DNA from 4 places in the Paenarthrobacter sp. NPDC057355 genome. Region 2 is predicted to be linked to each of the others. Evidence: riboswitches for the same ligand, from Rfam matches in the RefSeq annotation. Region 2 holds a riboswitch; each other region holds the start of a gene.
The links. A riboswitch is a leader RNA that binds a small molecule or an ion and turns the genes downstream of it on or off. The one in region 2 is predicted to bind thiamine pyrophosphate.

Region 1 (5,738 bases), on a different contig from region 2:
CGTCCCTCGCTTCCTGGACGGCCTCAACCGGGTACTCACCGGGCAGCTCCAGCTCTGTCCTCAGGGCCGCGAGGGCTGCGGCAAGCTGGTCCGATGAATCGTCGACGTTGGGCGCTATCCGGTGATGTGACACGAAAATCAGCGTAGCCCGAAACAGGCCGATAGTCTTGGACGCCCAACAGGCAAACCCGCAGCCGCCAAGCGACTACGGGTTTCTGTGGGCAGCACCGCTGTGCTGTCGGAGGCTAGCCTGCCGGGGTCAGCGTAAAGCTCGCTGCCTTCTCACCGTAGAGGTCGTTGACGACGATGGTGGTGGGGCCTTTCTTGATGTCAAAGCCAATGATGCCCTGCACTGACTGCCCGGCCGCAACATTCCCCGGCGGGAAGCTCCCCATGCTTTCCGTGAGGAAGAGCAGTTCGCCCTCCTTGCCGTCAGCATCATAGGCTTCAAAGTTTGTGGCGGTCGCGAAGCTGGTTCCCGTGGCAGTTTGCCAGGAAACTTCCATCAGCAGGAACCCTCCATTGGCTGGCTCCAGGTAGGGCATGTCCAGAATTTCCTCGGTGTAGAGGGAGTCAACGATGCCCACCTTCACCGTGTCCCCACTGGACACGGTCACTGTGAAGGAATTTGCGTCGCTGGCAGCGCCGGAAGAGGGCAGGGGCGCCTCCTGGGAAGCTGAAGGAGGGACCGGTACAGGAGTCTTCTGCCCCTGGACCGCGGCGGCGAAGAGCGTCAGGGACAGCACCGCGGAAATGATGCCAATGATCAGGCCGGCGAGCCACACCACGATGGTGATGATCCATGCTTTCTTCTTGTTTTCCGGGTAGCCGGCCAACGGGCGGCCCTGCTTGTCACGGGCGTTACCTGTCAACGTGATGATGAGGTCCACGATCGACCAGATGCCGAACCCGCCGGCGGTGAGGAGTTTGGCGATGCCGGTGCCAATCTTGCCAAGGTAGAACCGGTCGACACCCAAGCCGCCCAGGAGCAAGGACAGGATCCACGTGACCACGAATGACTTTGATGTTCCGCCACCGGCCGGTGTGCCGTAAGGGCCGGAATCAGGGGTGGGTTGATACCCGGTGTTCGGCCCACCCTGATAACGGCTGCCGTAAGGGGCAGGTGCGTTGGGGACCGGTGGAACTCCCGCTCCCGGGCCGTTTTCGGGCGCGGGCGGGTAACTCGGGTAACTCACGTGTACTTCCTTCAGTGGTGTGGGTGCGAGGTTTTGGGTGGCGGACCGGAGGCGAGCGGTCTGCTGAGTTGCAGCTAAGCGGCGTCGAGGGCTTCGAGCAGCGACTTGGCTGCCGCCGTCGGATCTTCCGCTTCGGTGATGGCCCGGACGACGACGATGCGGCTGGCTCCGGCTGCAACTACTTCTTCGACGTTGCCGAGGTCGATTCCACCGATTGCGAACCAGGGCAAATCGACGGCCCCGCCGGTGGTCTCTTCCGCGCGCTTAATCGCCTCCGCGGCATATGTGACCAAGCCGGTTCCCACGGCTTCACGGCCGGGCTTGGTGGGGGTCGCCCACACGGGGCCCACACAGAAGTAATCCAGTCCCGCGTCGCCGGGCGAGGCCGTGATGGCCGCATTGACCTGCTCGGGAGTGTGGGTGGACAAGCCAATTACGGCGGGGGCGGGGAGGAAGGTGCGGGCGATCTCCAGAGGCAGGTCCTTTTGGCCCACATGGAACACCGGAGCCCCGGAAACACTGGCGACGTCGGCCCGGTCGTTCACTGCCCACAGCCGCCCATGCCGTTCCGCGACGCTGCGCAGGACGGCCAGCAACTCCAACTCCTCGGCCGCTTCGATCGTCTTGTCGCGGAGCTGGATGATGTCCACTCCGCCCTGGAAGGCTGCGTCCATAAAGTCTTCAAAATCGCCTTGTCGTTTGCGCGCGTCAGTGCACAGGTAGAGGCGGGCCGAGGCGAGGGATTCATGCTGGGTCATGGAAACCACAGTAGTTCCTCTAAACTGGGCACGTACCGCGGGAGCCGCGACGACCGTCATTGTGACCGTCCGGCTGAGAGGGCTTAGGAGCCGACCGCTTGACCTGATCCGGCTAGTACCGGCGTAGGGAAGGAATCAGATGGCAGAAGCCATTCACGCAGATGTCGCTGTCATTGGCGGAGGCGTCATCGGCCTGGGCATTGCCCATCAAGTGCGAAAGCTGGGCCGCTCCGTGGCCCTCATCGACCCGGCGCCCGCCAGCGGCGCTACCTTCGCCGCCGCCGGCATGCTGGCACCTGTGAGCGAACTCCACTACCAGGAAGAAGACCTCCTGGAGCTCATGCTCGTGTCTTCCCGATTGTGGCCATCGTTCGTGGGCGGCCTCCCTCAGCCGGTGGAAGCCACTGGATACAGCACGACGCCGACCCTCGCCGTGGGTGCCGACGCTGCGGACCGCCGGGCGCTCGCGGACCTTCGCACGGTTCAGCTTGCGGCGGGTCTGGAGGTCGAACCGCTGTCCTTGCGTGAAGCAAGGAACCGCGAACCACTCCTGAGCCCGCAAATATCCTGTGCCTTCGACATTCCCGCCGATCACCAGGTGGATCCACGCAAGCTGGCCGGGCAGCTGCTGGCCGGGCTGGCTGCGCACTTACCGAACGATGGCAGCTGGGTGCAGGGGGCCGGTGACGGCTACGCAGTGCGGGAGTCTGCCCGTGGATTGTTGTGGGACGGCGACCGTGTTTGCGGAGTGGAACTTGATTCCGGACAGTCTGTCGTTGCGGGCGAGACCGTAGTAGCCAACGGGCTGGGCGCTCCTGACTTGGAAGCCCTTCCGGAGGAGCTCAGCCTTCCGGTCAGGCCGGTCTACGGAGACATCCTTCGGCTGCGCGTGCCCACCCACCTTCGCCCGCTGGTAACCGCCACGGTCCGTGGCATGGTTCGCGGAGTGCCCGTCTACATCGTCCCGCGGGAGGATGGAACCGTGGTGATCGGCGCTACCCAGCGCGAGGATAGTCTGTCAGCGACCTCAAACGCCGTCTCGGCCGGTGGCGTCTACCAACTCCTGCGTGACGCCCAGATGCTCGTGCCTGCGGTTGCCGAACTTGAACTCCTTGAGGCAACGGCCCGGGCTCGTCCCGGGACTCCGGACAATGCCCCGCTGCTGGGCCGCGTGGGCAACTCCACGGGGGAAGTCGAAGGCCTGCTGATCGCCACGGGTTTCTTCCGGCACGGTGTCCTCCTCACTCCCGTCGCCGCTGAGATCGTGGGACAACTGATCTCCGGTTCCACCGACCCGCGCTGGTCCATCTTCCGCCCTGACCGCTTCAATGCAACGCGGGGTCACTTATGGCCCATGGAAACCCCTTCAGGGGGCCATAAGTGACCCCGCGTTGCTTTCTCCACAGCAAGGAAACAGTATGAACATCAAGCTCAACGGCGCCGTGCACGAAGTGCTCGACGGCGCCTCTGTCAGCAGCCTGGTCACCGCCGTCACCGGCCGTGCCCTGGACCACCGCGGACAGGCGGCCGACGGCGGAAAGCTGGGTGTCGCCGTCGCCCGGAACTCCGAGGTGGTACCCCGGAGCCAATGGGCGGCCACTGCGTTGGCCGACGGCGACGAACTCGAACTCGTGACCGCAGTACAGGGAGGCTGAACAATGACGCAGGCAAATACGGAAATCCGCGCGGACGCTTTGGTGATCGACGGCGTCGAACTGGGCTCCAGGCTGATCATGGGAACCGGAGGCGCCCCCAGCCTTGATGGTCTGGGAGCGGCGCTCCTGGCTTCCGGAACCGAGCTCACAACCGTGGCCATGCGGCGCTATTCGACCGCGGAAACCGGTTCGCTCTTTCAGCTCCTGGTGGACAACAACATCCGTGTCCTTCCGAACACGGCGGGTTGTTTCACGGCCAAAGACGCGGTGATGACGGCAGAACTGGCGCGAGAGGCGCTGGAGACAGATTGGGTGAAGCTGGAAGTCATAGCGGACGAACACACGCTCCTGCCCGATGCCGTTGAGCTGGTCGAAGCAACAGAGCAACTGGTCAACCGGGGCTTCAAGGTGTTCGCCTACACCAACGACGATCCCGTCCTTGCGCTGCGCCTGGAGAATTTGGGTGCCACGGCCGTCATGCCGCTAGGGTCACCTATTGGAACAGGACTTGGCATCCTGAACCCGCACAACATCGAACTGATTGTGTCGCGCGCTTCCGTCCCTGTGGTGCTGGACGCGGGGATCGGCACTGCCTCGGATGCCGCACTTGCGATGGAACTGGGCTGCGACGCTGTCCTGCTGGCCACCGCCGTGACCCGGGCGCAGAACCCCGTCCAGATGGGGCAGGCCTTCAAGCACGCTGTCATCGCCGGCAGGCTTGCCAAGCAGGCGGGCCGGATTCCCCGTCGTGAGCACGCGCTGGCATCCTCCGCGATGGAAGGCCGGGCGGAGTTCCTCTAACGTCGGGCCCCGGCGTCAAACACGCTGGCAACAAACAACAATGACCATCACCCCGCGGGGTGATGGTCATTGTTTTGTTTAAGCCCTAGAGCCTTAGCGCCTTGGTCAGCGCTTCAGTGTCGTGCTTGGTGCGTGTGCGTCCAAGATAAACCACGACTCCCGCCGCTGCGGCGGTTCCGAGCACAATCGGCAGGACCCAGGGGATCCAGGTGGCACCCGGCTGGTAGCCGAGGCCGGCGCTGATGAAGGCTATCCAGCTCAGCGCGCCGACACAGGCCGAAACACCGGCGGGCAGTGCGATTCCGTACCTGATGTGCCGCTTATCGTTTGCCCACACAATGAAACCAGTGGCAACAGTGGCCAGGACCACGATGACGAGGGAAAGCATGGGAACTCCTTAAGCGGCAGTTGGGCGGAAGAGTGTCAGAGGGCGCCGAAGCCGACCCGGCGGACTTCCTCGGCGCCGATCTCCACATAGCCCAGCACGTTTCCGGGAACGATGATCTGGCGGCCCTTCTCGTCAGTCAGGCGCAGTTCCGAGCCCTTGGACACGGCTTCGGCCACGATCTTGGCTACGGCGTCAGCATCCAGGGCGGATTCGAGCACAATTTCACGGCCAACGTTTTGAATGCCGATCTTTACTTCCACAGCAAGGCCTCCAAGCCAATCAAGTGTTAAGTCAGTCCTCTATTTGTAGCCTAGGACTCTTTGGGGAATCGACTGATTCCGCGCCAAGCTAAACGATAGATCAGATCACTGGCTACATCGAGGTCAAGGTTTCCATCCGTTTCCAGCCAGTAACGGGCACTGACCTGGGCCATTCCCGCCAAGCCGCGTCCCAGGAGCTGGGCCTCAAGGGGCGGAAGTTTGGTGTCCTCGGCAATCACATGCGCGACGGCGTCGGCGAAGGTTTTGTTGAACGTCTCCAAGCGGGAGCTGACGTCAGGATCATTGATGAGGTCGGACTCAAACACCAAACGGTGCGCTTGGTCGTCGTCGGCGATGAACCTGTAATAGGCGCGCATGACGGCCTTGACGCGTTCCTTGTTGTCCGTTGTGGAGTTCAGCGCGCCCAGCATCAAGTCGGTCAGCGTTGCCAGGTGGCTGTCCAGGAGGGCCATGTAGAGCTCGCGCTTGGAGGGGAAGTGCTGGTAAAGCACCGGTTTGCTGACATGCGCGGTTTCAGCGATTTCATCCATCGCTGCGCCATGGAATCCGTTGGAAACGAAGACTTCCAAGGCGGCGTTCAGCAGCTGTGCACGGCGCTCGTCCCTGGGCAGCCTTGGTGAACGGGGTGCAACGGTCCGTTCCTGCTTTGCGGGTGCCTC
Region 2 (5,738 bases):
TTCGCCGTCGGCGCCGGCGTAACTCATGTCCACCGCGTACTTCTCAAGCTCGGCTTCGATGATGGCGAGGTCGGACAAAGGATCGCGGTCGGATTCCAGGGTGCCGCAATCAAGGACGTGGACAAGAGCCGCGCAACGCTCGACGTGGCGCAGGAAGTTGTGGCCAAGGCCCTTGCCTTCGCTGGCACCTTCGATGAGGCCCGGGACATCGGCGATGGTAAAACGGACATCGCCTGCTTCCACCACGCCGAGGTTGGGAATCAGGGTGGTGAAGGGGTAGTCCGCAATCTTCGGGCGCGCGGCGGACATGGCGGCAATCAGGCTGGACTTGCCGGCGGACGGGAAACCGACGAGTGCGATGTCGGCAATGGACTTCAGTTCCAGGACGATGTCGCTGGATTCGCCTTCGATGCCGAGCAGCGCGAAACCAGGGGCCCGGCGCTTCTGCGATGACAGGGCCGCGTTGCCGAGGCCTCCCTGGCCACCAGCGGCTGCAACGTACTCGGTGCCTTCGCCGACGAGGTCGGCCAGGACCTCGCCGTCCTTGGTCTTGACCACAGTGCCGTCAGGCACGGGAAGAATGAGGGTTTCGCCGTTCTTGCCACCGCGCCAGTCCCCCATGCCCGGGCCACCGTTGGTGGCGTGGCGGTGGGGTGCGTGGTGGTAGTCCAGCAAAGTGGTTGTCTGCGCGGAGACGCGGAGGATGACGTCGCCGCCATTGCCGCCGTTGCCGCCGTCGGGACCACCGAGCGGCTTGAACTTCTCGCGCTTCACGGAGACACAGCCGTGGCCGCCGGTTCCGCCGGATACATGCAGTACTACCCGGTCTACAAAGCTCGCCACGTGGATCTCCTCAGTTGCTGTTTCCAGCGTTGTTGCTGTTGCCAGCGCTGTTGCAAAACCAGTGCGCCCGGGGCGCCCTAGTCGATTGTAATGCGGTTAAAAGAACGGTGGAGCGGGCCGTTTGGCCCGCTCCACCGGTTCAGAACTTGTTGTTACTCTGCAGCTGCAGCAGCAACGATGTTCACTACGCGACGGCCGCGGCGAGTACCAAACTCAACCGCACCGGCCTGCAGGGCGAACAGGGTGTCGTCGCCACCACGGCCGACGCCTGCACCGGGGTGGAAGTGGGTTCCACGCTGGCGGACGATGATCTCGCCGGCGGAAACTACCTGACCACCGAAACGCTTGACGCCCAGGTACTGTGCGTTGGAGTCACGACCGTTGCGAGTGGAACTCGCGCCTTTTTTGTGTGCCATCTGAAATGCCTGCCTCTAAATTTCTGGGAAACTGAAAATCTGAACAGCGGTAACGAAAGTTACGCGATGCTGGTGATCTTGATCTTGGTCAGTTCCTGACGGTGACCCTGACGCTTCTTGTAGCCGGTCTTGTTCTTGAACTTCTGGATGACGATCTTCGGACCACGGAGGTCTTCGAGGATTTCAGCCGTAACCTTGACGTTGGCCAGTTCCGCAGCAGCGGAGGTGACCTTGTCGCCGTCAACCAGGAGCAAGGCGGGCAGCTCAAGCGTGCTGCCGGCTCCACCGGGGACGCGGTTCAGCGTTACGTAGTCTCCAACGGAAACTTTTTCTTGGCGGCCGCCTGCGCGGACAATCGCGTACACCACTTGGGTACTCACTTCTCTCGACGTTTATAACTAAATTTGCGTGCGGAACCCTGAGCCGGAAATCAGGCTGGGTTCACGCTGTGCCTCAACGCCGTGGACTTCTGTTCGAAGCCCGCGAGTCATCCCATGAACAATTCCACGGGGCATAACCCAAGTGTTGGCGTAAGCACCGAAGATCAAGATTACGCTAGTTTGACCCTCAGCTGCAAATGAGGCCGGATCCGGAGGCTGCCACGTGACTTGCGTCACGAGTCGTAACGGACTCTCCCGGCACCGTGCCCATACAGCCTACAGGGTTCGGCAACGCTTCACGCGATCCGGCGCGCGGAGTAAGCCGGCTTTGCTACCGGATTGCCGCATGGCCCGGGGCGTAAAGCCGGGGAGCATCGAAGAACGCGGTCTCGTAGCGGCAGGACTGCCGGAAGGCCTCGAGCATGTCTGCCCGCTCACGGCCCGAGGCTGCGACTGCCGCGGCGTCGGTAAACGTGATGGCCTCGCGGGTAGCGGCGGCAAAGGCCTCGTCGGCATAGGTCCTCAGCCACTCCGCGTAAGGATGGGCGGCTGACGCCCCGGCCTCCACAAAAGCTGTGTGGAGTTTTTGCCCCACCTCCGCGTACAACCAGTAGCAAGGCAGGATTGCGGCCAGGACCACTGCGTAGCTGCCCGACATCGAAGCGGCCAGCAGGTGGTCCACGTAGGCTTTGGTTACCGGCCCGGTCACGTCCGACGCCTCACGGGTGCTCAGCCAGTTCCTGTGCAGCTCCGATTCAACTTCCAGGCATTGCTGTGAGCCCTTGGCCCAGAACAGCTGTTCCTCTTCCGTGGGCGCCAAGGCAGCTGCCCGGGCAAGCACCCTGGAATAGCCGTTCAAATAGATGGCGTCCTGTGCCAGGTAGTAGCTGAATGCCGTCTCCGGCAGCTGCCCGGACTGCAGTTCCTGGATGAAGTCCAGCTCGTGGATTCTTTCAAGCTCAGGGACGGCTTCTTTCCACAACGTGGCTGCGAACCCGCCGCTGCTGAGCTTGCGCTGATGGTGGAAGTGGTCCACAGGCCCGTTGCCTCCGCCAACCTCCAACTCAGCTGAACCCCTCAGCGCTTGGAGCAGCCAGGGTTTTACGTCCCGCAGCGACGCTTCCCAGTCACCCTCACGTACCTGGACCGTGGCCAACGCCGAAGACAACGAGCACCCAGTGCCATGGCTGTTCTTTGTGTCAATCCGTGGTCCGGCTACCTCCACGATGTCCTGTCGCAACAAGCCACCGGTGTTGATCAACGCGTCCGGACATTCCGAGCCCGCCAAGTGACCGCCCTTGACCAGCACGGTGTTGCCGCATTCTGCGGCCAGTCGCTTGCCTTGCTCCAGGGCCGAAGCCCAATCGGGCGCCTCGGGCTCGCCCAACAACATGGCAAGCTCCGGCAGGTTGGGCGTGATGAGGTCCGCCAAGGGAAGCAGGGAACGAAGAGCATCCCCTGCCGTCTCCGTCAGGAGGCGGTCACCGCTGGTGGCTACCATCACCGGGTCAAGGACGACGACGGCGGGACGCACTTCCTCGAGCCACCTGCGGACCTCATTAATCACCTCTGCGTCCCCCAGCATCCCGATCTTGACGGCATCGATGGCAATGTCGCTGCTGATCGCGGTCAACTGTTGCCGCAGGAACTCCACCGGGGGTACGTGCACCGCGCTGACGCCATGGGTGTTCTGTGCAGTCAGGGCAGTGATGGCAGCCATTCCGTAGCCGCCGTGCGCGGCAATGCTCTTCAGGTCCGCCTGGATTCCGGCTCCCCCGGAGGGATCGGAGCCTGCAATGCTCAGTACCCGCGGGGTCTGCCTGCGGTCCGTCACCAACGGGTATACAGAGGAATATGACAACTCAGCCATGAGGACATCCCTTCGCCGGTGCTAACCGGACAGGTTCAACGGGTCTGGATCTCAGCCCGGCCCAACGCCTGGCACCCCGTGTCAGTCCCCCAGCCTAACGCACCGGTAAAGGCAAGGGCCCCGCAATGCCCGCTCCTGGCGGATATTACAGGGCCCTTGAAACCGCTGGGTCGATCAGAGCTCGGAAGCAGGCACGCCGACTCCAAGGATGATGGGTTCCTCTGAAGCCGGCTTCCTGACCGGTTCTGCCGGCGCCTTGGACTCGTGGGCTGAACCCTGGGCAGCCGAAGCAGCTTCCTCGTGGTGCTCAACGCTGGTCTCGTTGGCTGCCCCTTGTGCCCTGCTGGCACTGCGGTTCCGGCGGCCCCGGCGGCCACGCGAAGCCGAAGGAGCTTCCTCGGCTGCGGGAACCCGTGCCGAAGCTGCCGCGGCCGGGGCCGCTGCAGCCTTGGGAGCAGCCGCCGCTGCACTTTCCTGGGTGCCCTCTTCCTCGACCGCCGGGGCTGCCCCGAGGTGCGAGAACGCCTCGGCCAAACGGTCCAGGCTCATGGCCGGTTCGGAGCTCTGCGGCTCGTCGTGGTGTTCAACGAACGGCAACGCAACTTCTTCACCGCCAAAGCGAAGCACCGGGGTGGAGCGTGCTTCCCGGACCGCGGCCTCATGGGCCTCTGCGGCCTGGTCCGCGGGAGCATCCGCGGTCACAGGAGGCACAGACGTTGCGCCGGCGTCGTGCTGTCCTGCAGCCCGGGCCAGTTCTTCGGCCTTGTGAATTTCGTCGTCGTGCAGGTGGGCAGCATGCGCAGCGGCGGCAATAGTTGCCAGCGCCGCACGGGTCGCTTCGGCCTTTGCCTGGCGCGCAGGATCCTGCGGTTCCGGGTGGGCAGCCGGTGCGGCCGGGGCGGGTGCCGAGTGGGCCTGGGCCGGCGCCTCTGCCGCACCCTGCGCTCCGCCCTTGCCGCGGCGGCGCTTGCGTTCGGTGCGGGCGGTGGGCTGCTGAGCCTCGGTGTTGGGACGGTGTTGCTCGGCGGCCACAACGTTGGCACGGCGGTGCTCCACGGGCTCGTCGTGCGTCACGACACCGCGGCCTGCGCAATGCTCGCATTGCTCACCGAAAACTTCAAGGAGTCCGGTGCCCATGCGTTTGCGCGTCATCTGTACCAAACCGAGCGAGGTCACTTCAGCAACCTGGTGCTTGGTACGGTCGCGGCCCAGGCATTCAACCAGGCGGCGCAGCACAAGGTCGCGGTTGGATTCGAGGACCATGTCGATGAAGTCGATGACAATAATGCCGCCGATGTCACGCAGGCGAAGTTGCCGGACTACTTCCTCGGCAGCTTCAAGGTTGTTCTTGGTGACTGTCTCTTCCAGGTTGCCGCCGCTGCCGGTGAACTTACCGGTATTGACGTCCACCACGGTCATGGCCTCGGTGCGGTCGATGACCAGCGAACCACCGGAGGGCAGGAAGACCTTGCGTTCGAGTGCCTTGTGGATCTGCTCGTCGATGCGCCAAGCGGAGAAGATGTCCTGGTCCTTGGTCCACTTCTCGAGCCGGCCCACCAGGTCGGGAGCAACGTAGGTGACGTAGGCCTCGATGGTGTCCCAGGCGTCGTCACCGGAAACGATCAGCTTGGAGAAGTCCTCGTTGAAGACGTCGCGGACCACCTTGATGGTGAGGTCCGGTTCGCCGTAGAGCAGCTCCGGCGCAAGCACCTTGGTGGAGGAAGCCTGCCCTTCGATACCTTCCCACTGCGCGCGGAGCCGGTTGATGTCGTGGGTCAGTTCTTCTTCCGACGCACCTTCAGCGGCGGTACGGACAATGACGCCGGCATTTTCGGGCAAGCGGTCCTTGAGGATGCGCTTGAGGCGGTTGCGTTCGACGTCGGGCAGCTTGCGGGAGATGCCGGTCATGGACCCGCCTGGCACGTACACCAAATAGCGGCCGGGCAAGGAAATCTGGCTTGTGAGGCGGGCACCCTTGTGGCCCACGGGATCCTTGGTGACCTGGACCAGGACGGAGTCGCCGGACTTCAGTGCGTTCTCGATCCGGCGCGGCTGGCCTTCGAGGTTGACCGCGTCCCAGTTCACTTCACCGGCGTACAGCACCGCATTACGTCCGCGTCCGATGTCCACGAAGGCAGCTTCCATCGACGGCAGAACGTTCTGGACCTTGCCCAGGTACACGTTGCCGATCAGGGAGTCCTGCTGCGTCTTGGACACAAAGTGCTCAGC
Region 3 (5,738 bases), on a different contig from region 2:
CGGCAAAGCCCATGGAAAGTACTCTCAATCCTTAGTGCTGACGGGGCGTGCGGCGCAGGACAGGAGGTCCCGCACCGTCACTGCCCAGCCTAGTGCAGCTATGCGCCTGCCTGGACGCCGGCGGCGGAATCGGGCCGGCGCACGGCAACGCGCAGCTTGTTCCTCCACGGGTCTTCGAACTGCAATTCGGCGCCCGTGTGGTGGTTCTGCACTCCGGCCACCCGCAGGCGGTCTGCCAGTGCGCCGACGTCATCGCCAGTGGGCACCTCAATGAGCACTTCCCCGAGCCCCAGGGTGTCCTTCCGGGGGCCGGCGCCGCGGCTGTTCCACACATTCATGGCCATGTGGTGGTGGTACCCACCGGCGGAGACGAACAGCGCCTGGCCATGCCAACCCGCGGTCTTCTCGAAGCCCAGGGTTTCGACGTAGAAGTTGTGGGCCGTGGCGACGTCGCCCACCTGAAGGTGGACGTGGCCTATTCCGGCCGCCGCTTCGTGCTGGCCCGTGACCGCGGCTTCGCTCAGGTGCTGCTGGAGGAAACGCTGCGGCGGGAGGGCCACATTGTCCATGACCACATTTTTGCCGTCCCACTGCCAGCTTTCGCGCGGCTTGTCGTAGTAGAGCTCAATGCCGTTGCCTTCCGGGTCGGTGAAGTAGAACGCTTCACTGACCAGGTGGTCCGCACTTCCCACGAAGGCACGGGGTTCATAACCGGCGGCGGTTGCGATGGTGGCCGCCAATGAGGGCTGGTCCTGGAAGAGGATGGCGGTGTGGAACAGCCCGGCCTCACCACGCCCTGGAAGCTGGAGACCGGCAGCCGGGGCCAAGTGGACCACGGGCTTGCCGACCCGCCCGAGGTAGAGGCCGCCGTCCTGCTCGGCAACAACCTCCAGCCCCAAGGCGCGCTGGTAGTAGTCACTCATGACTTTCATATCGCCGACCTTGAGCATAACGGTGCCCATGGCGAGGTCGGCAGGCAGAAGGTCCTGTATGGATGAAGCGGACATGTGAAGCTCCCGGTGTTGATGCGGCCGCCTTTCGGCACGTTCTACCTATCTAAATTACTTGAAGCTTCAATTTATTCCTAGCGGATCAGCTGCCCTCGCAGGACGACGTGTTTGAGTGCCGAAACGGTACTGACGTTCCGGCGCGGATCCTCGTGGCAGATCACGACGTCGGCACTCGCCCCTTCGCTGATGGCTTCGGCGCCCAGCCACTTCCGGGCGCCCCACGTGGCGGCGTCAAGGACCGCGGCCGGCGGCAGGCCGGCGTCGTGCAGTTCGTTCATTTCGTCGGCAATACGGCCATGTCTGATGACGCTCCCGGCGTCCGTACCGGTGTAGATGGCGACTCCGGCTTCGTACGCCTCCACCACACGTTCACGCCGCCGCTCCCAGAGGCGCGTCATGTGGTGGGCGTATTCAGGAAATTTTGGCGCGGCCTGGGCAGCGATATCCGGGAAGGTGGCGATGTTGACCAGCGTGGGAACGATCGGGACGGACTGCTCCACGAGCCTGGGGATGTGTCGTGGCAACAGACCCGTTGCGTGTTCGATGCAGTCGATACCGGCATCGAGCATGTCATCGATGGTCTCTTCCGCGAAGCAATGCGCCGTGACCCTGGCGCCCTCGTCGTGCGCAGCCCGGACGGCGTCCCTTACGGTCCTGGCAGGAAAGGAGGCCGCCAGGTCACCTATGCCGCGATCGATCCAGTCCCCGACCAATTTCACCCAACCGTCGCCGTCGCGCGCTTCCTTCCGAACGGTCTCCACCAACTGCTCCGGCTCAATCTCGTGACCCAGCCCGCGCAGGTACCTGCGGCTTCGGGCGATATGGCGGCCGGACCTGATCAGCCGAGGCAAGTCCTCCCGTTGCTGCACCCACCGTGTGTCGCTGGGCGATCCACAGTCGCGGATGAGCAGAGTCCCGGCGGCCAGGTCCGCCTGGGCCTGTGCGAGGGTAGTGGCCTCGTCCACCGCGCCGCCGGGGCCCAAGCCGATGTGGCAATGGGCATCAACAAATCCGGGGAGGACCCAGCCATCGAGCACCTTCTCCGGCTGCCCTGACGGACGTTGGAAGGTCAGCGTGCCTCCAACGGACCACATACCACGTCGTTCCTGATCCGCGGCGACGAGCACTGGTCCGGTGAATTCGATGATGTTGGACATGCCAAAATCCTAGTCCGCGCCGGGGCCCCTGCAGGTGCCGCCTTCATGTGACTGGGCGCCCCATGGCAGCTGTGGTAGCTTCGTCTACGACCACACGGGGGCCCTTGCAGGGGCTGAGATCGGGCTGAGGCAGCCTGCGACCGTTGAACCTGTCCGGGTAATGCCGGCGAAGGAAGTGAGTAATCCTTTGAGCACCACCAAAACACAGCACAGCCCTACCCAAAACAGCCCTGTCGAAGACACGGTTGTTACGCAGTCCTTGAAGTCCCATTCGCTCGCCTACGTCGAAGACCCTGCCAGCGGCATCCGCGTTCCGGTGACCGAAATTTCGCTTGAGCCTTCCCCCAACGGCCAGGCCAACGCGCCGTTGCAGGTCTACCGGACGGCCGGCCCCGGGAGCGATCCCGTAGTAGGGCTCGAACCATTCAGGGCCGCCTGGATTGAAGCCCGCGGCGACACCGCACCCTACACGGGCCGCGAACGCAACCTGCTCGACGACGGCAAGGCGGCTTTGCGGCGAGGCGCGGCCTCTGCGGAGTGGAAGGGGGCGCAGCCCGTGCCCCGCCGCGCCGTCGAAGGCAAAACCGTCACCCAGATGCACTACGCACGCAATGGCGTGGTGACCCCCGAAATGCAGTTCGTCGCGTTACGGGAGAACTGCGACGTTGAACTGGTCCGGAGCGAAGTCGCCGCCGGCCGGGCGATCATTCCCAACAACATCAACCACCCCGAGTCCGAGCCCATGATCATCGGCAAAGCCTTCCTGGTGAAGATCAACGCCAACATCGGAAACTCGGCCGTCACCAGTTCCATCGCCGAAGAAGTGGACAAACTTCAGTGGGCCACCCAGTGGGGCGCGGACACCGTCATGGACCTGTCCACCGGCGACGACATCCACACCACCCGCGAGTGGCTCATCCGGAACTCCCCGGTACCCATCGGCACGGTGCCCATCTACCAGGCGCTGGAGAAGGTCAATGGTGAAGCCAACAAGCTCACGTGGGAGATCTTCCGCGACACCGTGATCGAGCAGTGCGAGCAGGGCGTGGACTACATGACCATCCACGCCGGTGTGCTGCTGAGGTATGTGCCGCTGACCGCCAACCGCGTCACGGGCATCGTCTCCCGAGGCGGCTCCATCATGGCCGGATGGTGTCTGGCCCACCACCAGGAAAACTTCCTCTACACGCACTTCGACGAGCTGTGCGAAATCTTCGCCAAGTACGACGTCGCGTTTTCCTTGGGAGACGGCCTGCGCCCGGGCGCGACGGCCGACGCAAACGACGCCGCACAGTTTGCCGAACTCGATACTCTGGCCGAGCTGACCCAGCGTGCCTGGGAATACGACGTGCAGGTCATGGTGGAGGGTCCCGGTCACATTCCGTTCCATCTGGTCCGGGAGAACGTGGAGCGCCAGCAGGAACTGTGCAAGGGCGCCCCGTTCTACACACTGGGACCGTTGGTCACCGACGTCGCTCCAGGCTACGACCACATCACCTCCGCCATTGGTGCCACTGAGATTGCCCGGTACGGCACAGCCATGCTCTGCTACGTCACACCCAAGGAACACCTGGGCCTGCCCAACAAAGACGACGTGAAGACAGGCGTGATCACCTACAAGATCGCGGCCCACGCCGCTGACCTGGCCAAGGGGCACCCCGGCGCCCACGAACGGGACGATGCCCTTTCAAAGGCCAGGTTCGAATTCAGGTGGCGGGACCAGTTTGCCCTGTCCCTGGACCCGGTCACGGCGGAGTCCTTCCACGACGAAACCCTGCCGGCAGAGCCTGCCAAGACGGCACACTTCTGCTCAATGTGCGGCCCCAAGTTCTGCTCCATGCGCATCAGCCAGGACATCCGCGATGAGTACGGCTCGGCAGAATCCCAAGCGGCGATCGCAGAAATGTACAGCGGAATGCAGGAAAAGAGTGCCGAATTCCTGGCCTCCGGCGCGAAGGTGTACTTGCCGGAGCTTCAGGTTCCTCGAACTCAGGACGCCTGAAGTGAGCGCGTCCGCTCCACGTCTGCAACAAAGGTGCGGATGATGTGATCCCCGTCGGATGAATCCTGGGGCCGGTGCCCGCCAGCTGCAACGCGGCGAAGGGCACCGGTCTCCTGGAGGTACGCCGCAATTTCCTCATACAAGGGTTCCCACCCACCGGTCAGGACCAAGGTGGGCACTCCGGGAACGATGTGCAGCGGGGCCTCCCAAGGCGGCGCCTGCAGCCTTAGGCGGCGAGCCGCGCGCTGTGCCTCAAGGGATTCCAAGCCACCCGTTTCAGCAGAAAAGGCACGCAGGTAATACTCGCGTTGGTAATCAGCGTCGTTGAGCTGGCCCCGAACCTCGTACAGCGGTTCCATCAGGGCCCGGTGGGAAGCCGTGGCCGGAAGCTCCGCTGTCAACGACAAGCAGGCCGGTTCCACCACGACGAGTGAATGGACAAGGTCCGGGCGATCCACAGCTGCCAGCATGGCCGGGATGGCTCCTTGCTCATGAGCCACCACGTGACCACCCCCGGAATCAGCCAAGGCCTCAATCACAATGGCCACATCGGCTGCTACGTCGGACTCGACGGGCTCGGCCACTGGATCAAAGCCGTGCCTTCGCAGAAACAAGGCGTCGTAGCGGAGCGCCATTCCGTGCTGTTTCGGCCACGCCGCAGCACCGAAACTGCCCACTCCATGGAGGAAGACCACGCGCTGCTTCTGCATTGGTTCAGCCTATGCGACGGCTCTGACATCCAACCCGTGCAGGTTGGGAATGTCAGCGCGGTTATTTGCCGAGGAACTTGTCGAAACCCTTGGGAAGGTTCAACGATGACGGATCGAAGTCTGCTGCGCCCTGACCAAACGCTGCACCCGTGGGAGCTGCCGAAGCTGCGTTGGCCCGCTTGGCCTCGGCATCGCGCAACTCCTGGGCCGCCTTGGCCGGATTGCCGGAACGTGCCTTCTTCTTCGGGGCGTTCTTGCCATTCTTGCGTCCCCCACCGGGACCGCCAAGGCCGGGCATTCCGGGCATACCCGGCATGCCGCCACCCTGGGCCAGCTTCTTCATCATCTTCTGCGCCTGGGCGAAACGCTCCAGCAGCCCGTTGACCTCGGAAACATGGACGCCCGAGCCCTTGGCGATACGTGCCCGGCGGGAACCGTTGATGATCTTGGGGGCAACACGCTCATGCGGCGTCATGGAGCGGACGATGGCCTCGACGCGGTCGATTTCTTTTTCGTCGAAGTTCTCCAGCTGCTGGCGGATGTTTTGCGCACCCGGCATCATCATGAGCATCTTCTTCATGGAGCCCATGTTGCGGATCTGCTGCATCTGGGCGAGGAAGTCGTCCAGGGTGAAGTCTTCCTGGTCAGCGAACTTCTTCGCCATCCGGGCAGCTTCTTCTTTATCCCAGGCCTTCTCAGCCTGTTCGATCAGGGTGACGACGTCACCCATGTCCAGGATGCGCGAGGCCATACGGTCCGGGTGGAAGAGTTCGAAGTCGTCCAGGCCTTCACCCGTGGACGCGAACATGACCGGTTTGCCGGTAACCGACGCTACAGACAGCGCGGCACCACCGCGGGC
Region 4 (5,738 bases), on a different contig from region 2:
GGTTACCGAAACCACGGCCGTCCCGGCGTCGAGCAACTCGGAAAGGAACGACGCGAGCTCAGCCCAGGTATTGGCGTCCTGCCCGAACGTCGGCTCATCCAGGACCAGCACCTTGGGGTGGGCCGCAAGCACGGTAGCTACCGAAAGCCTTCGTTTCTCCCCGCCGGACAATGTGTAGGGATTCGCGTCTACCAGATGGCCCAGCCTCAACCGCTCCACCAGTTCGTCGACGCGCTCCTCGCCGTGGCCAAGATGCTTGGGGCCGAACATGAGCTCGTCCAGGACGTTGCCTGTAACGAACTGGTGCTCAGGCTCCTGGAAAACTGTTCCGATCCGTGAGATCAGCTGATCAGCTTTCCACTTGTACGGGTCAATGCCCGCTCCTTCCGAAAGCTCGACGCCGGCACTCACCGTGCCGTCCACCGGCGCCAGAAGGCCGGCCAACGTGAGCGCAAAGGTCGATTTGCCGGCACCGTTCGGCCCGGTAATGGTCAAAGCCTGGCCTGCCCTGACCTGGGCGGTGATGTCTTTCTGCGCGGGAACGGGCGGGATGGTCCTGAAGCCCTTCCGCTTGGGCTTTTCCCGCGAAACGGCCAGGTCCTGGGCTGCGAGGAGCAGCTGGTTGGGACCGTCCGCCTGGGTCCGCGCCCGCGTCGCAGGGACGTAACCGGGGACCCACACGCCCGCTGCCATCAGCATTGACCGTGCCTTGGTGAGAACCTGGTCCGGCGGTCCGTCCAGCAGCGTTCCACCACCGGCAGAACCGGGCTGCAGGACCACGATCCGGTCCACCAGGTCCTTCCACACGGACACCCTGTGCTCCACGACCACCAGCGTGGCGCCCGTCTTGTCCAGGCAGCGGCGCACCGCATCCCGGACCTCCAGGACGCCTGCGGGATCGAGGTTGGCCGTGGGTTCGTCGAGCAGGATCAACCCGGGCCGCATCGCCAAAATGCCCGCCAGCGCAAGCCGCTGCTTCTGGCCGCCGGAAAGTGCCGCCGTCGGGTGGTCCAGCGCCAAACCGCCGCCCGCAGCGGTACGCAAGCCGACGTCGTCGAGCGCTTCATGCACGCGGGACCAGATCTCATCCCGCGGCACGGCCAGGTTCTCCGCACCGAAAGCGACGTCGTCGCCCACGCGGGAGAGGATCACCTGGGTTTCGGGGTCCTGCTGCATCAACCCGGCGCGGCCACGTGACTCACGGGGTGTAACGCCGTCGATCAACAGCGAACCTGTCTCGTCCGAGTCGTCTTCCTCGTCACCCAGCACCCCGGCCAGGGCGTGCAGCAGCGTGGACTTGCCGGCCCCTGACGGGCCCAGCAGCAGGACCCGCTCCCCCGGTTCGATCCGAAGGTCCAAGCCCTGGATGGCAGGCGTGGAACGGCCGGCATGCCGCCACCCCCACCCCTCGGCGGAAATGGCGGCAGGCTTGACCGAGCCGCTGTGTGTGGCGGGCATCAGCTGAAGACGGGCTCCGAGGCGGCCTTGCGCGAGGCGAAGGAGCTCAGAACGCCCGTCTTCGCCAGACCGCGGGTGGCCACCCAGGAGAGGGCCCCTGCGATGATGGCGCCGGAGATCGTGGTGAAGGTGATGTAGGTCAGCTTGTCGATTGCCTCGTAGGCGATGTTCCAGCCCCATGGCAGGAAGGAGTCGTTAAGGCCGCAGAAGAGTCCGGCGCCCGCACCGGCCAGCAATGAAACGGGCAGGTTGAACTTCTTGTAACGGAAAGCCGCGAAGATGAGCTCGGCGCCGAGGCCCTGGAGGACACCGGAGATGAGCACGGTGGTGCCGTATTGCGAGCCCATGATGAGTTCGCCGGTGGCGGCCACAGCCTCGCAGAACAGGGCTGCGCCGGGCTTGCGGATAATGAGCATGCCAAGGACCGCGGGAATCATCCAGCCGCCGGCGATCAGGCCGGTCAGCGGCGGGTAGGCCGCGTTCATGGGAATGGATACGATCGCGGCGCCCTGGGACCAGGCCCAGAAGATCACGCCGCCGGCGATGGCGATGAGGGCCGCCACCACGATGTCTACAACACGCCAGCTGTAACTGGTCTTCTTCACGTTTACCGTGGTCATTTTTCTGCCTCCTGAGGTTACAGGAGGGGAAAGTGCTCCCCGGCTTCCAAACGGCATGCGCCGTCCGGACCCGGACACTCTGAGAAGCTCGACTCCCTTGCGCCGGTACTAACCGGATCAGGTTCGAGGGTCTGCGGCTGTCCGCACTCTCAGCGCCCTCGCGTCTCCTGCGTGGTGCAGGATTCGACGGCGGCGCTCCCCTGTCGTTATCAAATCTGCCCTGATGGGCGGGTTCAGTTTACACCTTGGCGTGCCAGGGAGTCCGGGTGGGCGGCCAGACGGGGTCACATTCCGCCCTTGCCGTTGCGAGGCCCGCTCTGCGCCCCATTCCTCGCCCGTGGCACGCAGAGCAGGCCAGGCAACGCACCCTGCAAGAATGGCTGCATGACGGATGTTCCCGGTTCCAACCTCCCCGACGCCACGCCAGTGTCCGAGCCACCCCTCGCAGCCAGCGTGATCCTGCTCCGCGATGCCCCTTCCGGGCTTGAGGCGTTCGTCCAACACCGGGTCAGCACCATGGACTTCGCTGCGGGAATGGTGGTGTTCCCCGGAGGCCGGGTGGATAAGGCGGATCAGGCCGGATGGGATTACCCGACGGAGCTGCTCCAACGCCACGCTGCCGACTGGGCGCAAAGCTCGATTGCCTCGGATCCAACCCAAGCCCGGAATGCCTCGGGAACTGTCCTGGCTGCAGCCATCCGCGAGGTCCACGAAGAGGCGGGGCTTGCCATTGAGGCCGCTGCCTTGCGCCCGTGGGCCAACTGGATCACTCCCGTGGACATGCCCAAGCGTTTTGACACCTACTTCTACGTCGCCAAGCCCGCACCGGAAGCACAGCCCCGGCATCAGACCACGGAGGCGTGGCAATCGCTGTGGATGCCGGTCAGCGCGATTTTGGCTTCCGAAGCCGAAGGCAGGCTCAAGTTGATGCCGCCCACGTATTACCTGCTGAAGGAAATCGAGGCTTTCGACTCCGTGGACGCTGTTTGGTCGGCCGAACACCCGGTGGTTCCGGTGCTGGCCCCGGTAGGTTCCTTGACTGCGTTTCTCAAGGAACGGGAGAACCGCGGGTAGCCTGCCATACAGCTAGGCTGGGGGCATGAACCTCTTTTTCAAGCTGTTGGGCGCCGGGGTAAGCCTCGGCGCGGGCTTTGTCGGTACCAAACTCGTCAACAAAGGCTGGGAAAAGGCCACAGGCAACAAGCCGCCCACAGGCAACGACGACGTGGAGACGAGCCTGCGCTCGGCCCTGACCTTCGCGCTTATTTCCGCCTTCGTGAGCACGGTCATCCAGGTCCTCACCAGCCGGGGGACGCAGCGGGCCATTGCCCGTTTCGCCAAGTCCCAGGACATCGTCTAAGCACCACACCCGCAAAAGCAACGCGGGGTCACTTATGGCCCATATATCCCCTTGGGACGGGCCATAAGTGACCCCGCGTTGCTGTTAAGGTTCCAGTTGCTGTTAAGGTTCCAGGGGCTCCTGGCCGGCAGCAGCCCTTTGGACCACGGCTTCGAGCTCATCCTTGGTGAGCTTCTCGCGGTGTCCGTGCTTGGTCCGGTAGGCGGAGCGGCCCACCATGTGCGCGGACACCGGCGCCGTGAGGAGCTGGAAGATCCACGCCACCAGCAGGACCGGCCACACCCACCAGGTGCGCATCTGCAGGCCGATGGCTGAGAGCATCAGGAACAGGCCGAGCACCTGCGGCTTGGTGGCTGCGTGCATGCGGCTCATCAGGTCCGGGAACCTCAGCAGGCCGATCGCCGCGCCAAGGGACATCAGCGCACCGACAATAAGGAACACCACGGTGACGGCGTCGATGACCACATCTACTCCGGAGGCATCAGGATTCATTGCTGTGTTCCCTCCTCTCGGCCACGAAGCGGGCAACCGTCACCGAGCCTATGAATCCAATGATCGCAAGGGCCACCAGCAACACCAGATTGTTGAGGTGCCGGTTTACCGCCATGTCCACGGCAAGCGCTGCGCCCACGATAGCCAGCAGGACGTCGGAGGCCAGGACGCGGTCCAACAGGGACGGCCCGATCGCAATGCGGATGATGGCGCCTGCAGCTGCGAGGCTAAGGATCACCGCCGTAGCCACCAGAACAAATTCCTTCACAGCGCTGCCCCTTCCAGGCCGGCACGAGGTTCGGCCTTCAGTGCCTCAACCTCTTCCCGGGTCCCCATAATCCGGATCAGCCCGGCCTCAATACCCTGCGTTTCGTGACGTATCTTGGCGATGTCCGCTTCCCCGTAAATATTGAGTGCGTGCAAGTACAGCGTCGACGTCGAACGGTCCACCTCCACCACCAGTGATCCGGGGATCAGCGATATAACGTGACCTGTTGCAGTCACCATGAGGTCCGAATGGCTCCGCAGGGGAACAGCGACGACGGCGCTCCGGACCTTGGGCCCCTTGACCACCGCCAGGTACAGAACCACGAAGCTCGCTGCCACCACTTTCGCGAGGAAGACCACGGCGAACGGAATGGCACGCAGGATATTGAACCTGCCGCTGAGCTCCACGGGCGGGAGGTAGAAGAACTTGGCAACCAGCACGGCGATCAGGGCGCCGAAGAGCAGGTTGCCCGGGCTGAAGTCCCGCCACAGCGCACCCCACACGATGACCAACCAGATGAGAAGCGGCAGTTCCGTGCGGAACGAGGTCGGTTTGCGGCTCATTTCGCACCACTGTTCTGAGGCAGGGGCGGCACTTCGACGGCGTCGCCCAGCACGGAATGGATGTAGGCCGAGCGGTCCAACATGATTTCAGCTGAACCGTCCGCAATCTGGAAGAGTGGACCGGCGAAGACCGTCAAAGCCACACCGAACACGACCAATGCCGCCGTTGAACCCACCATGGTCCGCGGCAGCACTCCGATGTTCCCGGGGGTCAGCAGCACGGGGTCCGGGTACTCGGCATCTTCAGGTTTGCGCCAGAAAGCCCTGTTCCACACCCTTGCGATGGCCAGCAGGGTCAGCAGGCTCGTGACGACGCCGCCCACTACCAGCACGATCGCCAGAGGCGTACCAAGCTCCACGCCCGCCTGCAGAAGCCCCAGCTTCCCAAGGAACCCGGAGAACGGTGGAATGCCTGCCAGGTTCATGGCCGGAACGAAGAAAAGCAACGCCAACAAGGGCGAGAGCTTGGCCAAGCCGCCAAGCCGGTCAATGGAGGAGCTGCCACCACGACGCTCGATCAGACCCGTCACCAGGAACAGGCTGGTCTGCACGGTGATGTGGTGCGCGACGTAGAACACCGCTGCGCCCAGGCCGGACACGGAACTGATGGCCAGCCCGAACACCATGTACCCGATATGGCTGACCAGGGTGAAGGACAGAAGACGTTTGATGTCACTTTGGGCCAAGGCACCCAATATGCCAACCACCATCGTCAGCAGTGCCACCACCATCAAAGGGACGTTGAGGGTATCCCCGGGGAACAGCAGTGTCTCAGTCCGGACCATCGCGTAAACGCCTACTTTGGTCAGCAAGCCGGCGAACACCGCTGTAACGGGCGCCGGCGCCGTGGGATAGGAGTCGGGAAGCCAGAACGACAGGGGGAAGACAGCCGCTTTGATGCCGAACGCCACCAACAGCATCACGTGCAACAGGTTCTGCGTGCCGGGGTCCAGTTCCGCCAGCTTGACGGCCAGGTC

Region 1: linked by a shared signal. The riboswitch ahead of thiO (glycine oxidase ThiO) and the one ahead of thiD (bifunctional hydroxymethylpyrimidine kinase/phosphomethylpyrimidine kinase) in region 2 are both predicted to bind thiamine pyrophosphate.
Region 3: linked by a shared signal. The riboswitch ahead of thiC (phosphomethylpyrimidine synthase ThiC) and the one ahead of thiD (bifunctional hydroxymethylpyrimidine kinase/phosphomethylpyrimidine kinase) in region 2 are both predicted to bind thiamine pyrophosphate.
Region 4: linked by a shared signal. The riboswitch ahead of ACFUOZ_RS11370 (ECF transporter S component) and the one ahead of thiD (bifunctional hydroxymethylpyrimidine kinase/phosphomethylpyrimidine kinase) in region 2 are both predicted to bind thiamine pyrophosphate.

The regions. Positions count from the first base shown of each region.
Region 1 covers NZ_JBHVAL010000002.1:304,537-310,274, reverse strand. The annotation lists gene ACFUOZ_RS05370 (RNB domain-containing ribonuclease) at 1-133, opposite strand, end outside; gene ACFUOZ_RS05365 (NINE protein) at 246-1,196, opposite strand; gene thiE (thiamine phosphate synthase) at 1,271-1,954, opposite strand; TPP riboswitch at 1,982-2,102, shown strand; gene thiO (glycine oxidase ThiO) at 2,094-3,338, shown strand; gene thiS (sulfur carrier protein ThiS) at 3,373-3,609, shown strand; gene ACFUOZ_RS05345 (thiazole synthase) at 3,613-4,410, shown strand; gene ACFUOZ_RS05340 (hypothetical protein) at 4,496-4,798, opposite strand; gene ACFUOZ_RS05335 (DUF3107 domain-containing protein) at 4,834-5,058, opposite strand; gene ACFUOZ_RS05330 (TetR family transcriptional regulator) at 5,109-5,690, opposite strand.
Region 2 covers NZ_JBHVAL010000001.1:774,445-780,182, forward strand. The annotation lists gene obgE (GTPase ObgE) at 1-843, opposite strand, end outside; gene rpmA (50S ribosomal protein L27) at 996-1,259, opposite strand; gene rplU (50S ribosomal protein L21) at 1,319-1,627, opposite strand; gene thiD (bifunctional hydroxymethylpyrimidine kinase/phosphomethylpyrimidine kinase) at 1,971-3,509, opposite strand; TPP riboswitch at 3,500-3,598, opposite strand; gene ACFUOZ_RS03590 (Rne/Rng family ribonuclease) at 3,684-5,738, opposite strand, start outside.
Region 3 covers NZ_JBHVAL010000019.1:69,940-75,677, reverse strand. The annotation lists gene ACFUOZ_RS17915 (hypothetical protein) at 1-13, opposite strand, end outside; gene ACFUOZ_RS17910 (VOC family protein) at 99-1,007, opposite strand; gene ACFUOZ_RS17905 (amidohydrolase family protein) at 1,085-2,167, opposite strand; TPP riboswitch at 2,252-2,359, shown strand; gene thiC (phosphomethylpyrimidine synthase ThiC) at 2,355-4,169, shown strand; gene ACFUOZ_RS17895 (alpha/beta fold hydrolase) at 4,157-4,879, opposite strand; gene ffh (signal recognition particle protein) at 4,941-5,738, opposite strand, start outside.
Region 4 covers NZ_JBHVAL010000008.1:89,085-94,822, forward strand. The annotation lists gene ACFUOZ_RS11365 (ABC transporter ATP-binding protein) at 1-1,458, opposite strand, end outside; gene ACFUOZ_RS11370 (ECF transporter S component) at 1,458-2,078, opposite strand; TPP riboswitch at 2,155-2,290, opposite strand; gene ACFUOZ_RS11375 (NUDIX domain-containing protein) at 2,463-3,152, shown strand; gene ACFUOZ_RS11380 (DUF4235 domain-containing protein) at 3,178-3,438, shown strand; gene mnhG (monovalent cation/H(+) antiporter subunit G) at 3,541-3,930, opposite strand; gene ACFUOZ_RS11390 (monovalent cation/H+ antiporter complex subunit F) at 3,920-4,198, opposite strand; gene ACFUOZ_RS11395 (Na+/H+ antiporter subunit E) at 4,195-4,761, opposite strand; gene ACFUOZ_RS11400 (Na+/H+ antiporter subunit D) at 4,758-5,738, opposite strand, start outside.